Regions from separate parts of the Cobetia sp. cqz5-12 genome, predicted to be linked through region 1. Evidence: predicted binding sites of a transcription regulator. Region 1 holds the regulator's gene; the other holds the start of a gene.
What was found. Region 1 encodes PhoB, which activates phosphate uptake and scavenging genes when phosphate is short. Its sites were predicted from a motif close to TGTCATANNNNTGTCANA; they were not measured.
Positions count from the first base shown of each region.

Region 2: the regulator PhoB is predicted to act here: its motif matches at 2,176-2,193, upstream of F8A90_RS01920 (CYTH domain-containing protein).

Region 1 is NZ_CP044522.1:4,136,167-4,141,498, forward strand. Features, by position in the region: gene F8A90_RS17200 (chorismate--pyruvate lyase family protein) at 1-376, shown strand, start outside; gene ubiA (4-hydroxybenzoate octaprenyltransferase) at 444-1,334, shown strand; gene phoB (phosphate regulon transcriptional regulator PhoB) at 1,558-2,247, shown strand; gene phoR (phosphate regulon sensor histidine kinase PhoR) at 2,255-3,577, shown strand; gene cysZ (sulfate transporter CysZ) at 3,757-4,485, opposite strand; gene phoU (phosphate signaling complex protein PhoU) at 4,691-5,332, opposite strand, start outside.
Region 2 is NZ_CP044522.1:412,671-418,002, reverse strand. Features, by position in the region: gene F8A90_RS01930 (inorganic phosphate transporter) at 1-1,203, opposite strand, end outside; gene F8A90_RS01925 (TIGR00153 family protein) at 1,244-1,924, opposite strand; gene F8A90_RS01920 (CYTH domain-containing protein) at 2,399-3,409, shown strand; gene F8A90_RS01915 (ion transporter) at 3,561-4,634, shown strand; gene F8A90_RS01910 (L-threonylcarbamoyladenylate synthase) at 4,783-5,332, opposite strand, start outside.

The DNA of each region.
Region 1 (5,332 bases):
CCCCGCACGCCTGGATGAAGCGCGCCTGTTGGGCATCGGCCCACGTCGGCATGTCTGGCGGCGTGAAGTGGCGCTCTGTCATGGCGATACGCCATGGGTGATCGCACGTTCGCTGGCGGCGCTGGACCTGGCTCACGGTCATCGCCTCTCGACGCTGGGCGAGCGCTCGCTGGGCCATTGGCTGTTTCGCCAGCCGGACCTGACCCGCAGCGCCATCGATGTCAGCCGCGCCCCGCTGGTGCTTTCGAGCCGCAGACCGCTGGCCCGAACCACCAGCCTGTGGATGCGCCGCTCGATGTTCTCGCATGGTCGCTTCAAGGTGCTGGTGCAGGAGGGCTTCACCCCAGCCTTCCAGCACGCGCTGCAGCTGGCCTGAGTCTTGCGGCCGACCGGCCTCGCTTCCCTCTCTTTCCTTGCCCACTACCACCCGCCCAGGAGCCCCGATGACCGCGTCATCCACTTCCGCCGCTTCGCGTCCTTCCAGACTGGCCGACTACCTCGCCCTGACACGGCTGGATCGCCCCATCGGCACCTGGCTGCTGATGTGGCCGACTCTATGGGCGCTGTGGCTGGCGGCAGATGGCATTCCCGAGCGCACGACCCTGCTGATATTCATCGCCGGGGTCTATCTGATGCGCGCCGCCGGCTGCGTCATCAACGACTACGCCGACCGCCATTGGGACAAGCATGTCGAGCGCACGCGTGACCGGCCGCTGACCTCGGGTCGCATTTCGGAGCGCGAGGCGCTGACGCTGTTCGGGGGGCTGGTCGCGGCCGCCTTCGTGCTGGTGTGCTTCACCAACCTGACCACGGTACTGCTGTCGATCGTCGCCGTGCTGCTGGCGGCCAGCTACCCGTTCATGAAGCGCTTCCACCATCTGCCCCAGGTGGTGCTGGGCGCCGCCTTCGGCTGGGCGATTCCGATGGCCTTCGCCGCGACGCTGGAGGAAGTGCCGACCTACGGCTGGTGGCTGTTCGCGGCCAATCTGATGTGGACGGTGGCCTACGATACCGCCTATGCAATGGTCGATCGCAACGACGACCTCAAGGTAGGCATCAAGTCCACCGCCGTGCTGTTCGGGCGTGCCGACAAGCTGATGATCGGCCTTCTGCAGCTGGGCATGCTGGCGGTGTTGATCGGCATCGGCCTGCACCTGGCGCTGGGTATCTTCTACTGGCTGGGGCTGGCTGCCGCCGCTGTCACCTTCGTCTGGCAGCAACGTCTGATCCGTGAGCGTGAGCGTTCACCCTGCTTCCAGGCCTTCCTCAACAATCATTGGACGGGTCTGCTGATCTTCGCCGGTATCGCCCTGGCGACCTGGCCGATGAGCTGACGTCTGCATGAACATCAGTTTTATTTGATTTAAAGCGACCCCTGCCCCCGGTTACTCCCCAGCCCACGGTTCATGCCGGCCGCCCACCCTTCAGAGGCGGCTGGCAGGCTTGCGTGCAAGCTGCCATGCTGGCAGTTGTCATCTCGTTGTCATATAAGCGGGTTGTAATCGTCATCGACTTGTCATTCTGGCGCGTGCGCCGACTGCTGCATGGGATCTAGCGATGAGCTCCAAGACCGTACTGATTGTCGACGATGAATCCTCGATTCGCGAGATGATCGCCGTTGCCCTCGAAATGGCGGATTACCGCGTACTGGAGGCAGACAATGCCCAGGACGCCCACGCCATCGTCGTCGATGAAAAGCCCGATCTGCTGTTGCTGGATTGGATGATGCCGGGCACCAGTGGCCTGGAGCTCGCGCGGCGTCTCAAGCGAGACGAGACTACCTCGGAGTTGCCGATCATCCTGTTGACCGCCAAGGGCGAGGAAGACAACAAGATTCAAGGCCTGGAAGCCGGCGCCGATGACTACATCACCAAGCCCTTCTCGCCGCGCGAGCTGGTCGCCCGTCTCAAGGCCGTGCTGCGTCGCACCACGCCCAAGGGAGTCGAGGAGGCGGTGGAAGTCGAAGGCCTGATGCTCGACCCGGCCAGCCACCGCGTCACCGCCCACGGCAACTCGCTGGATGTCGGCCCGACCGAATATCGCCTGCTGCAGTTCTTCATGACGCATCAGGAGCGTGCCTACACGCGCAGCCAGCTGCTCGACCAGGTATGGGGCGGTAACGTCTATGTCGAGGAGCGCACCGTGGACGTGCACATCCGCCGCCTGCGCAAGGCGCTGGGCACAGGCCATCAGCATCTGATCCAGACCGTCCGCGGCACCGGTTACCGCTTCAGCGCTCAGGCCTGAGGAATTCATGCGCTATTGGACCAACGAGCTATGGCGCCTCGGCTACCTTGCCGGTGGCTTCGGCCTGATCGGTGGCCTGCTGGGCCATCTTGGCTGGGGCCTGGCGCTGGGGCTTTCGCTGTATCTGTTCGTCCATCTCAAGCATTTGAAGAGCCTCTACACCTGGCTGATCACCAATCCCCATGAAGAGCCACCGCCCGGCGATGGCGTCTGGGGAGACCTGCTCGATCGTCTTTACCGCTACCAGAAGGGCCAGCGTCAGGCTCAGGAGCGACTGCGCAGCATCCTCAACCGTATCCAGGAATCCTCAGAGGCCATGCGCGACGGCCTGGTGATGCTGGACAACCACGGTGACATGGAATGGTGGAACAGCGCGGCCGAGCAGCTGGTCGGTCTCAAGGCCAGCCACGACCGCGGCCAGCACATCACCAATTACCTGCGTGACCCCGTCTTCATCGACTACTTCAATCGGCTGGCCTATCGCGAGCCGTTGACACTCCAGTCACCGCTGTCTGACAACCTGACGCTGCAGATCTCCATCACCCTGTTCGGTGACAACGAGCGTCTGGTCATGCTGCGTGACGTCACCCGCCTCTATCGTCTTGAAGAGATGCGCCGCGACTTCGTGGCCAATGTCTCCCATGAACTGCGCACGCCGCTGACCGTGCTGGCCGGCTATCTCGAGACCTATTCCGATTACGCCGATGACCTGCCCCCACGCTGGCAGCGTGGGCTTGGTCAGATGCAGAGCCAGACCGACCGCATGCAGCACCTGGTCGAGGACCTGCTGACCCTGTCACGCCTGGAAACCGACGAACTGTCCGACAACGGTCGCTGCATCGACATGAGTGCCCTGCTCGCCCATATCCGCGACGATGCTGAAGGCCTGTCCCAGGGACGCCACACCTTCACCATCGAGGCCGATACCAGCCTGTCTCTGCGCGGTGAGGAGCAGGAGCTGCGCAGCGCGATCTCGAATCTGGTCTTCAATGCGGTGCGCTACACCCCCGAAGACTGCCATATCACCCTGCGCTGGAAGGCGGATGACCAGGGTCTGCTGGTCGAGGTGGAAGATGACGGGGATGGCATCGACCCGGTCCACCTGCCGCGCCTGACCGAGCGCTTCTATCGCATCGACAAGGGCCGCAGCACCGCCACGGGAGGCACCGGCCTCGGACTTGCCATCGTCAAGCATGTGCTGATTCGCCATCAGGGCCATCTGGAGATCGACAGCCACCCCGGTGAGGGCGCGCGCTTCCGCTGTCACTTCCCCGGCGAGCGCGCCTGCCAGGCGAGCGCTTCCCAAGCCAGCAGTGCGCTAGCCCAGTGATGGCCTGAATCAGTCCCTGAGCGGACGCCAGCCCAATGCAGAACGCCCCGCAGCCACCTCGAAAGGAGGCGATTGCGGGGCGTTTCCTTTGGTCCGCCAGACGACGCTGCGGCGACCTCGACGACAAGCCAGTACAGCGACAAGCCAGTTCAGCGATGAACCAGCTGCGACAGGCTGTCTCAGCGACGCGGTGCCGGCAACTGACGGTAGTGGCTCTGCCACATCAACACCGCCCCGGCGACGGCGCCCGGAATGAACAGCAGATTGGCCAGCGGCACCAGCGTCATGACGAACACCGCGGCACCGAAGGTCAACGAGGGCCACCAGCGCGCCTTGAGGCGCTGCTTCATGTCACCGAAGCTGACCTGATGGTTGTCCATCGGGTAGTCGAGATACTGGATCGACATGCTCCAGGCCGAGAACAGCCCCCACAACAGCGGCGAGAGCAGGTTCAGGCCCGGGATGAAGCCGATGATGAACAGCGCGATCATGCGCGGGATGAAGTAGCCCAGCTTGGCCATTTCACGCCCCAGCGAGTCGACACCGATCTTCATCAGGCCACGGTCATCATCGATCAGGGTGCCATCCAGACGATGCTCGACCTTCTCGGCCAGAATGCCGTAGAAGGGCGCGGCAATCAGGTTGGTCACCAGGCTGAAGGTGAAGAACACCACCAGCAACAGACTCACTACCAGCACCGGCCAGATCAACCAGCTGAGCCAGTCCAGCCACGCCGGTACCTTGAGCATCCAGTAATCGATCCAGCCACCGAACTGGTTGAACAACACCCACAGCGTGATGCTGTAGAGCACCAGGTTGATCGCCAGCGGTACGAATACGAAGCGGCGCAGCCCGGGGGTATAGACCATGCGGGTCCCGCGGACCAGCGCCGATACGGCATCAATCATGCGACGTCCTCGTCATCTCAAAAGAACCGGCCAGCCAGCGGGCTGACCGGAGCCACACCCTAGCACTCCCGCCTGCGCGGCGCAGCTGTCGGCCGACTGACACCGCTCGCGCTCCCACGACGCAATCGCCCCGCGGCCTGCCGGTGGGCAGGTGCGGGGCGAAAGAGGCGAAAGAGGCGACACAGGGGCAGGGAAGCGTGTCAGCTCACTTCTTGTCCAGGTCCTGCGGCTTGAGGTCATGGGTATCGGTGTGACGCACGTCCACGCCCTTGACCAGGAAGATGACGTACTCGGCCAGGTTGTCGGCGTGGTCCCCGATACGTTCCAGCGCACGCAGAATCCACATCACGTTGAGCACCGGCGTGATCTGGCGCGCGTCTTCCATCATGAAGGTCATCAGCGAGCGCATGGCGCTCTGATATTCCAGATCCACCGAGGCATCTTCACGCAGCACCTTGAGCGCCAGGTCGGTATCGAAGCGCGCGAAGGCCGTCAGGGAGTCACGCACCATGCTGCGCACGTGCTGACTGAGATGACGCACTTCGACCATGCCGCGCGGACTCTGGCCATTCTCGACCAGCGAGATGGCGTTGCGTGCGATCTTGCTCGATTCATCACCGATACGCTCGAGATCGGAGGTGGCGCGGATGACGGCCAGCACCAGGCGCAGGTCGGAGGCCGCCGGCTGACGGCGGGCCAGCACCCGAGTGCACTCGTCATCGATCTTGAGCTGCATGTCATTGACAGCCTTGTCGTTGTCGCGCACCCGCGTGGCGGTTTCACTGTCGCCTTCCAGCAATGCCGTGACGGCATCCTGCAGCTGCTTCTCTACCAGTCCGCCCATGGC
Region 2 (5,332 bases), 490 kb from region 1:
CACGATGGTGCCGATGACACGCAGGTTGAGCGCTGCCATGCCGCGTGCCAGACCTACCCCCAGCACCGCACCGACGAGGGTGTGGGTGGTGGAGATCGGCAGGCCGGTGCCGGAGGCCAGCACCACGGTGGAGGCCGCCGCCAGGGTGGCCGCGAAGCCGCGTGACGGCGTCAGCTCAGTGATGCCGGTACCGACGGTGGCGATGACGCGGCGACCATAGGTGACCAGACCGAAGACGATACCGCCGCCGCCCAGTACCAGCACCCACCACGGCATGCTCGCCTTGGCGCCGATCTGACCGGCAGAGTCGACGACGCTGATGATGGCCGCCAGCGGACCGACCGCATTGGCCACGTCGTTGGAGCCGTGGGCAAAGGCCATCGCACAGGCGGTGAACATCATCAGCAGGCCGAAGACCTTCTCGACGCCGCTGAAGTCGAAGTCGTCACCGGTGGCGCGATTCTTCTCCTTGAGACGTGAACGCGCGACCTTGCGCTCCATCAACACGCCGATACCCATCACGATGGCGCCGATGACGACGGCCAGCAGCAGGCTGGATTCGAAGCTCAGGTGCAGGCCGACATGCTTGAGGCCCTTGACCATGGTCACCATCGAGATGATGAAACCGACCAGGAACATGTACATCGGCACGTAGCGCTTGGCGGCCGCGAACGGGTCTTCGTTGTCGAAGATCAGCGTCTGCACGGACTTGAACAGCACGAAGGCGATGGAGCCCGCCAGCAGCGGCGAGACCAGCCAGGAGGCTGCGATCTGACCGACCTTGGACCACTCGACGGCGTCCACGCCCAGCCCCGCAGCGGAGAAGCCGACGATGGCGCCGACGATGGAGTGGGTGGTCGAGACCGGCCAGCCCTTCATGGAAGCGATCAGCAGCCAGATACCGGCGGCCAGCAGTGAGGCCAGCATGCCGTAGACCAGGAACTGCGGATTCTCGATCAGCAGTGAAGGGTCGATGATGCCCTTGCGGATGGTGTCAGTCACCTCACCACCGGCAAGCCAGGCACCGAGGAATTCGAAGATCACGGCGATGATGATCGCCTGCTTGATGGTGATCGCCTTGGAACCTACCGAGGTTCCCATGGCATTGGCAACGTCATTCGCACCCACACCCCATGCCATGAAGAAGCCGAACAGGCAGGCAAGAATGACGAGCACATCGCCGTATTGAGCAATGATGGACATAGAAGACTCTTGGACAGATGGCAGGACGTCCTGATGGCGCTCAGCGCGCCATCAGGATCTGCAGTCGGGTACCGACCTTTTCCGCTTGGTCAGCCACATCGCCGACCCAATCGATGATCTTGTAGAGGAAGATCACATCGACGGGCGGGAGACTGGCTTCCAGCGAGAACAGGGTCTGGCGGATGGCGATCTGCTGTTCGTCGGACTGCTTCTCGAGCTCATGCAGCTCGTTGATCAGCTTGTCGACCAGCTCGCTCATGTTGCGCCCGAAACCGGACTCGACGAGGTCTTCCAGTTCACCCAACGCACGACGCGCCTGGCAGACCGATTCGACCGCAGTCTTGAGATACTCACGCATGGCGGGCACCAGTGCGGCGGGTATCTGCATATGACGACCCAGCATGATCCCGGCGATGTCCTTGGTGACATTCGCGATGGAATCCTGGACATGGATCAGCTCGAGAAGGTCGGAGCGCGAGACCGGCAGGAACAGCGAGTTGGGCAGGTTGAGACGCAGCTGCGTCTTCAACTCGTCCGCTTCACGCTCCAGCCTGCTGATAGTCTTGCGAATGCTGGCTGCCTGCTCCCAATCACCCTGCTCGCAGGCGTCGAAGAAGGTCAGCAAGTGCTGGGCGCACTCGTCGGTCTTGATGATGTGGGTGTGCAGCGCCTTGAAAGGCGAGCGCCCGAACATCGAAGAGAAAGGGTTGGTCGTTACCATAGTGGCCGTCGGCGTTAAGGATTGACGCGCGGAGTGTAGCAAAGCCTTTGTGACGATCACATAACTTTCATCGTAACGTCATGATACCGCCATGCTGTTGTAGTTTACGCAACAACAGCGGCAGTTCGGGGGAACACGAAGGATTCCAGAGGAGAGATTGTCATGTAGCAGCAGGACCCGTGGTCGCTGGCTTGATCCACTGATCGTAATATAACCAAGGACGTGACGTCAGGCAATCGCTGTCACCGCAATGTCATCATGCTGTCACACAAGTGTGATCACACCAACAAGCCGACGCTCACCATGCCCTTGCCACTCCCCGTGCTTGCCTTGCCGCAGGCCAGGCGCGAGCATGAGACACATGGGCCTTCACCACCATGCACCACGCTTGCCGAAGGCTCTGCGGTCCTGGCGCCACTGTCATCCTCATCCGTCAGCATCCGTCTTCTTTCATCTGTACAGGGAGTGCCCATCATGGCGCAGGAAATCGAACTCAAACTGGCACTGTCTCAACCCGTCATTGATCGCGACGCCATTCTGGAAACACTGACGAGCATTGCAGAGCTGGCAACGGTCACCCCTAGGCGGCGCTGGCTGGCCAACACCTACTTCGACACCCCCGAGCATGCGCTGGAGCGCGCGCGCATGGCGCTGCGTCTGCGCCAGAGCGGTGAGGACGCCGACAGCACGGGCGCCCTGCGCCAGACGCTCAAGACCAGCGGCGAGAGCCATGGCGGGCTGCATTCTCGCGGCGAATGGGAGTGGGAGCTGCCAGAGGGCCAGACCGGCCTCGACCTCGACGGCCTGCGGGGCCTGCCGCCCTTGCAGGCACTGGAAGACGGCGCCCGCGAGCAGCTGCTGAATGCGCTCGCGCCCAGTTTCAGCACCGATTTCGAGCGCCATGCCTGGCAGCTCGACGTCACGGCGACATCTAGCGACGAGAATCTGAGCGATGAGCAGGTCACCGTCGGCGTCGAGCTGGCGCTGGACCTGGGCGCGGTGAAGGCCGGTGGTCGCGAAGTGGCCATCCAGGAGATCGAGCTCGAGCTGACCGGCGGCGAAGAACTCGCCCCCGAGGTGAGAGAAGGCGTGCTCTGGCAGCTGGCGGATTCACTGGCCAGCCGCCTGGCACTGCGTCCGGCAGATGCCAGCAAGGCCAAGCGCGGCGCGGCGCTGCGGGATGGCGAATGGCATGAGAAGACGCTGGATACCGCTGACCCGGGCGCGCTGCTGTCCGCCGCCATCGATGCACTCGATGCCCACGCCGACCGTCAGGCGAAAGACGACCTCAAGTGGCACGCGCATGCGCTGGCCGCCCTGTCGGCGCTCGCAACACGGCTGGCCGCCTGTCAGCATCCCGGCCATATCCATGCGGTGGCGCTGGTCGAGGCGCTGGAAAGCAGCGACGGCGACGCTTCACAGGACTGGGCGACTCGCGACTTCGGCCAGCACAGCCTGTCACTGCTCGCGACACTGCGCAGCTGAACCTCAGCACGACACTGACTGCCCAGCTGCCAGGCGCTAGACCACTGACTGATGGACAACGGCCGGGCAGTCACTGAAGGTCACACACTGAGACATCCCCGATACGCCCTGACATACATCCGGCGTCGTCACGCCCGTCAAGGAAGCCTGCATGCCTGAACGCCAGGGCCCTGCCAATGAATATGGCAGCACTCCGCAAAGCCCCCCAGCGGCCCCCTCGCACCCCAGCGACTACGAGCCCGCGACAGGTCGACTGCGCGCGCGACTGTTCCATTGGATCTTCGAATCCGACACCAAGGCGGCCAAGGCCTTCGACATCGGCCTGATCCTGATGATCTTCGCCAGTGTCGCCGTGGTGATGCTCGACAGCGTCCCCTCGCTGAATGCGCAATACGGCGAACTGTTCCGCATCATGGAGTGGGGCTTCACGATCATCTTCACGCTGGAATACGCCGTCCGCCTCTACTGCCTGAAGCATCCCGGCACCTGGGCGAAGGGTTTCTACGGCGTGCTCGACCTGCTGTCGATCGCCCCCACCTGGCTGTCGCTGCTGATACCGGGCGCCCAAGCCTTGCTGGTGGTACGCGTACTGCGTGTGCTGCGCCTGTTCCGCGTGTTGCGCCTGATGGCCTTCGTCGGCGAGGGCCGCATGCTGGTCGAGGCCATGACGCGCAGTCGGCGCAAGATCCTGCTGTTCTTCATCACCGTGCTCAGCATCGTCACGGTGTTCGGCGCCCTGATCTATCTGATCGAGCCGCCAGAGGCCGGTTTCACCTCCATCCCCAAGGCGCTTTATTGGGGCGTGGTGACGCTGACGACGGTGGGCTATGGCGACATCGCGCCCATTACGCCGCTGGGGCAATTCATCTCGGCGCTGATGATGATTCTCGGCTACTCGATTCTCGCCGTGCCCACCGGGGTGTTCTCGGCCGAGGTCCTCAACGGCCTGCGCATGCAGCAGACCAGCGACGAAGCCTGCCCGGGCTGTGGGCGTGAAGGCCATGACCGCAACGCCAAGTACTGCAAGTTCTGCGGCACCTGGCTGGATGAGGACACCCGCGACCCACGCGAGCCGGAACCGGAGCCGGAACCGGAACCGGAACCTGAGCCTGAGACAGACTCAGACCCCGAACCTGGATCTGGACCAGAGCCCGACACCGAGCCGCCAGCGAAGGAGGAAACCGCCTCCCCAGGCGACGACTCCCCCGACCGCGACCGCAGCTGATGAAGCCGAGTGTCACTCAGCCCACGACAACGCCTCGGAAATGACAATGCCTCAGAAATGACAACGCCCCCGCGACCGCAAGGTCCGGGGGCGTCTTCGTGTGGCAAGGCGATGTCAGCCAGCGCCGTGAAGCGCTACGCTGTCGCGATCACTCCGTGAAGCTCGAGATATCGCCGCGCCCTTCACGCACGATCACCGGCGGCAGCTCGCGCAGGTCCACCACACTGGTGGTCTCGAAGCTGCAGGCGCCGCCATCGATGACCAGATCCAGCGCGTGTCCGAAGCGTTCGCGAATCTCTTCGGCGTCCGTCATCGGCAACTCCTCACCCGGCGGAATCAGCGTCACGCTCATCAGCGGTTCGCGATGGGTTTCCAGCAGGGCGTGGGTGATGGCGTGGTCCGGCACCCGCACGCCGATGGAGCGACGCTTGGGGTGCAGCAGCAGACGCGGCACTTCGGAAGTCGCCTGCAGGATGAAGGTATAGGCGCCCGGCGTGTGACTCTTGAGCAGACGAAAGATGGCGTTGTCGACCTTGGCGTAGGTGCCGATTTCCGAGAGGTCAGAACACACCAGGGTGAAGTTGTGCTTGTCGTCCAGCTGACGCAGGCGCTTGATGCGCTCGATGGCCTTCTTCTCACCCAGATGACAGCCCAGCGCGTAGCCGGAGTCGGTCGGATAGGCAATCACGCCCCCCTGC